2 regions of the Streptomyces sp. NPDC008121 genome follow, and region 2 is predicted to be linked to the other one. Evidence: riboswitches for the same ligand, from Rfam matches in the RefSeq annotation. Region 2 holds a riboswitch; the other holds the start of a gene.
What was found. Region 2 has a riboswitch for cyclic di-AMP ahead of ACFZBD_RS21040 (peptidoglycan DD-metalloendopeptidase family protein). Riboswitches for the same ligand answer to the same signal wherever they lie in the genome.
Positions count from the first base shown of each region.

Region 1: linked by a shared signal. The riboswitch ahead of ACFZBD_RS04465 (peptidoglycan DD-metalloendopeptidase family protein) and the one ahead of ACFZBD_RS21040 (peptidoglycan DD-metalloendopeptidase family protein) in region 2 are both predicted to bind cyclic di-AMP.

Region 1 covers NZ_JBIBHT010000001.1:1,054,606-1,056,990, reverse strand. Annotated here, with positions in the region: gene ACFZBD_RS04470 (tyrosine-protein phosphatase) at 1-531, opposite strand, end outside; cyclic di-AMP (ydaO/yuaA leader) riboswitch at 890-1,078, shown strand; gene ACFZBD_RS04465 (peptidoglycan DD-metalloendopeptidase family protein) at 1,083-2,042, shown strand; gene ACFZBD_RS04460 (GDSL-type esterase/lipase family protein) at 2,244-2,385, shown strand, end outside.
Region 2 covers NZ_JBIBHT010000006.1:117,879-120,263, reverse strand. Annotated here, with positions in the region: gene ACFZBD_RS21040 (peptidoglycan DD-metalloendopeptidase family protein) at 93-875, opposite strand; cyclic di-AMP (ydaO/yuaA leader) riboswitch at 888-1,052, opposite strand; gene ACFZBD_RS21035 (insulinase family protein) at 1,345-2,385, opposite strand, start outside.

The DNA.
Region 1 (2,385 bases), on a different contig from region 2:
CGCGAGCAGCGAGATCGCGATGGAGAGCCCCGCCCGGTCCTTCCCGGCGGCGCAGTGCATCAGCGCGGGAACGCTGTCGTCGGCCATCGCGTGCAGGACGCGGCTGTGCTCCGCCGTCCGCTCGACCACCATCTTCCGGTAGGAATCGGACATTCGGTCGGCCGCCTTACCGTCGCCGAGCGCCTCGCGCAGCTGATCCAGTTCGCCGCCGCTGACCAGCTTCCAGAACTCCTTGCCGTCCGCCGGGTCGTTGAGCGGGATGTTCACGTTCCGCACGCCGGGCAGCTCGACGTCCGCGCCCTCCACCTTCCGGTCGGCCGCGTTGCGGAAGTCGAAGACGGTGTGCAGCCCCAGGCCGGCGAGGAAGGCCGCGTCGTCCTCGGTGGCATGGGCGAGGTGGCCACTGCGGTAGAGGCGTCCGAACCGGACCGACCCGCCGTCCTCGGTCGGCAGGCCGCCCACGTCCCGGAAATTGCGGACCCCGGTCAGCTCGGGTTCGGTCGACGAGACCTGGGGCAGCTGCTGCGTCACGAGTGCTCCTGAAGGTTGGCGGACTTCGACGATACGAGATCGGTTCCAGGGGCAATCATTCCGGGTGACGAGCCGGGCGCACACCCCTCGGACGGGAATGGGTGTTCTGTCCGAATTAGGGCCTTGGTGATAACGCGCCCTGATTGCAGGGGAGATGGGTTTCGTCGCGTGAGCAGCGTCTCACAGGTGACGGACCGTGCCTGATCGTCTTCTGCAAACGCCCTGCGAGAAAAGGATGTCGAGAGTCCCGCATCCACGGAGGGTGACCGGAATTCCGGACGTATATCGCTCCTCCGAATGGGCGGGGAAAAGAGCGGCTTGTTCACGCCGACCCCGCTCGTCTACGGTCACCGTCAATCCGGTCGGACCGCCGAATCCTGCCACCGTCCGGAATCCGCACCCACCCACGTACGGCAGGAGCGGGGGACCCAGGTAGTACGCCGATCCGGTCGATCCGGAGCGGCTTGGGGTGAAGTCGCGAGCGATCGCGACCGGGCAACTCCAGCCCGAACCCGACAGCTCACCTCGTAGGCGACGGAGAGGAATTCGCCATGCCCGCGAAGGGTAAGCACCGCCGTCCCAAGGTCAACCCGATCACGCGCGGATTCGTCGCCGCCGGAACGGGCGGCGCCGTCGTCGCCCTGCCGCTCCTCGGCGCGACCGGAGCCCACGCCGCCGAGAAGTCCGCCCCGACCGTGACCCCCGAGCAGGCCGTCGCCGCCGTGGCCGCCGCTCCCGCGAAGGCGCCGGCCGCCCCCGCCGCCGCCAAGGCGAAGCCCACGACGTACTCCGTCGTGGCGGGCGACTACCTGTCCAAGATCGCCTCCGAGCACCACCTGGCCGGCGGCTGGAAGAAGCTCTACCAGGACAACCGCCAGGTCGTCGGCGAGAACCCCTCGCTGATCTTCCCCGGCATGAAGCTCAGCATCGGCGCGAAGTCGACGGCCGAGGCGCCCGCCCCGAAGGCCAAGGCCCCCAAGGCCGCGCCGAAGGCCGCCCCCAAGGCCGAGAAGTCCTCCGCCGACGCGTCCGAGACCCGCAGCTCCCGCAGCGCCGAGCGCACCCAGCCGGCGCCCGCCCAGGAGCAGCCCGCCCAGGCCGCGTCCTCCGGCTGGGTCGCCCCCGTCAGCGGCGGCATCTCCACCCAGTACCGCGCCTCGGGCTCCATGTGGTCCTCCGGCTACCACACGGGCGTCGACTTCATGGCCTCCTCCGGCACCTCCGTCAAGGCCGTCGGCGCGGGCACCGTCCACTCCGCCGGCTGGAGCGGTTCGTACGGCAACGAGGTCGTCATCCAGCACGCGGACGGCACCTACTCGCAGTACGCCCACCTCTCCTCCCTCTCCGTCTCCACCGGCCAGTCCGTCAGCGGCGGCGACGAGATCGGCCTGTCGGGCTCCACCGGCAACTCCAGCGGCCCGCACCTCCACTTCGAGATGCGCACCGGGCCGAGCTACGGCTCGGACATCGACCCGCTCGAGTACCTCCGCCAGAAGGGCGTCGGTATCTGACGCACCCCACCCGGAATCGCCTTCTCTCCGGGTGCGCACCGGGCCCGGCACCTTCGTGCCGGGCCCTTCGCGTATTCCGCCTTGGTGCAATCTTGACCGGTGGCATATCTCACCCTCCGTCAACCCCTCCTTACGGTCGCGTAGGTCACACCCGTAAAGGAAAGATGTGCTCCCGTGGCAGACGATTCGAGATCAAGAGACATGGACGTATTCGGGTCGTACGCGGCGATCGGAGACAGCTTCACCGAGGGCGTGGGAGACCCCGGCCCCGGCGGGAGCTTCCTCGGCTGGGCGGACCGTTTCGCGGTCCTCCTCGCCGACCGGCTGCCGGAGAACGACGCGT
Region 2 (2,385 bases):
GTCTTTTGGCCGAGAAAAAGCCCCGGCTCGGTACGAGCCGGGGCTTTTTCGACCGGGCCGTGGGACGGCCCGTGCGTTCGGACGCGGTCGGGTCAGACGTTCACACCGCGGGCGCGCAGGTACGCGACGGGGTTGATGTCGGAGCCGTACTCGGCGCTCGTGCGGGCCTCGAAGTGCAGGTGCGGGCCCGTGGAGTTGCCGGTCGAGCCGGAGATGCCGATGCGGTCGCCGGGGGTCACGGTCTCGCCGACCGAGACACTGATGGCCGAGAGGTGACCGTACTGGGTGTACGTACCGTCGTTCATCCGGATGACGATGTTGTTGCCGTACGCGCCGCCCCAGCCGGCCTCGACCACGGTGCCGGCGCCGACGGAGACGACCTCGCTGCCGTAGGAGGCGTGGAAGTCGACGCCCGAGTGGCTGCCGGAGGACCAGAGGGAGCCGCCGGTCTGGTAGCCGGTGCTGACGTACGAGCCGGCCACGGGGAGCTGGAAGGAGTTCAGGCGCTTGCGCTCGGCCTCCCGGGCGGCGCGCTCCTTGGCCTCGCGGATCTCCTTGGCGCGGGCCTCGGCCTTGCGCTTCGCCTCCGCCTTCGCGCGGGCCTCGGCCTTGGCCTTGGCTATCGCCTCGACGGCTTCCCGCTCCTGCTCGGCGGCCTGGACGTCGATCCGGTCCGCCAGCGACTCGGAGACGACGGCCATGTTCATGCCGGTGTCCTCGAGCGCGCGGGTGTCCGTGTCGGCGGCGAGCGCCGGGGAAGCGAGGGTTCCGATGACCCCGGTGGTGGCGATGGTGGCGACGCCGGCGATGCCCGCGCTGCGGCGCGCCAGACGGCTCGGACCACGATGCTTCCCGGTGGCACGGGTGAACGCCATGTAGTGGCTGATCCTTTCCTTCCTTCTCGCCTACCGGGTTAGCTGACGGGTTCGGAGCAGGAAGGTCTCCTACGGGCCCCTCCGCACGGGTGCGAAGGCGTCCGATTCACCCCAGGGACTTCATGGGTCCCCGGCTCCCCAGGCTCGCGCCTGACGGGGACTCGGCGATGACTGTCCGATGCCACGGGTGTGGCGGGTGCAACTGGCGAACAGCCGGATTGACGCTAAGCGGACCGTCTTTCAATCGGCAAACGGACTCGCCGGTTTGTAAGACATGCCACAGGTCAGACAGGCATCCTCTCCCTCAATACGGACAAACGATCAATATGGGCGAGGACCCCGACGTATGGTGACGTCGGGGTCCTCGCCGGAGCGCGCGTTCCGCTCCGTTCAGCCCTCGTTCGGCCGGTCGGCCCGTGCCCGGTTCTCGTCCGGAGCGCGCTCCGCCGGTCGGCCTCCCGGTGCTCGATCAGCCGGTGACGACGGTGACTTCGCCGATGCCGAGCGCCCGCACGGGCTCCTCGATCTGCGCCGCGTCGCCGACGAGCACGGTCACCAGACGGTCCACCGGGAAGGCGTTGACGACCGCCGCCGTCGCCTCCACCGTGCCCGTCTCGGCCAGGCGCGCGTACAACTGCGCCTGGAAATCGTCCGGAAGGTGCTGCTCGACCTGGTCGGCGAGCGTCCCGGCGACGGAGGCGGCGGTCTCGTACTTCAACGGCGCCACGCCCACCAGGTTCTGCACCGCCACGTCGCGCTCCGCGTCGGTCAGCCCCTCGGCGGCGAGGGTGCGCAGCACCTTCCACAGGTCGTCAAGTGCCGGACCGGTGTTGGGGGTGTCGACCGAACCGCTGATGGCGAGCATCGCGGCGCCGTTGCCCGCGCCGTCGGAGCGCAGCACCTGGCCGAAGGACCGCACGCCGTAGGTGTAGCCCTTCTCCTCGCGCAGGACGCGGTCCAGGCGGGAGGTGAGGGTGCCCCCGAGGCAGTACGTGCCGAGGACCTGGGCCGGCCAGACCCGGTCGTGCCGGTCGGCGCCGACCCTGCCGATCAGCAGCTGCGTCTGGACCGCCCCGGGGCGGTTGACGATGACCACGCGGCCGGTGTCGTCGGCCGTGATCGGCGGGACGGGGCGCGGCTCGGCGGTGTCGCCGGTCCACGCGCCGAGCGTCTCGGCGAGGACCTTGTCCAGGTCGACGTCGGTCAGGTCGCCCACGACCACGGCGGTGGCCGTGGCGGGCCGGACGTGCGCCGTGAAGAAGGCGCGGACGGCCGTGGCGTCGATCGCGGCGACGGTCTCCTCGGTGCCCTGGCGCGGCCGGGACATGCGCGAGCCGGCCGGGAACAGCTCCTTGGAGAGCTGCTTGGCCGCCCTGCGGGCCGGGTTGGCCGTCTCGTGCGGGATCTCGTCGAGCCGGTTGCGCACCAGCCGCTCGATCTCGGTGTCGACGAAGGCCGGGGCGATCAGGGCCTCGGCGAGCAGGCCGAGCGCCTTGGGCAGCCGCGAGAC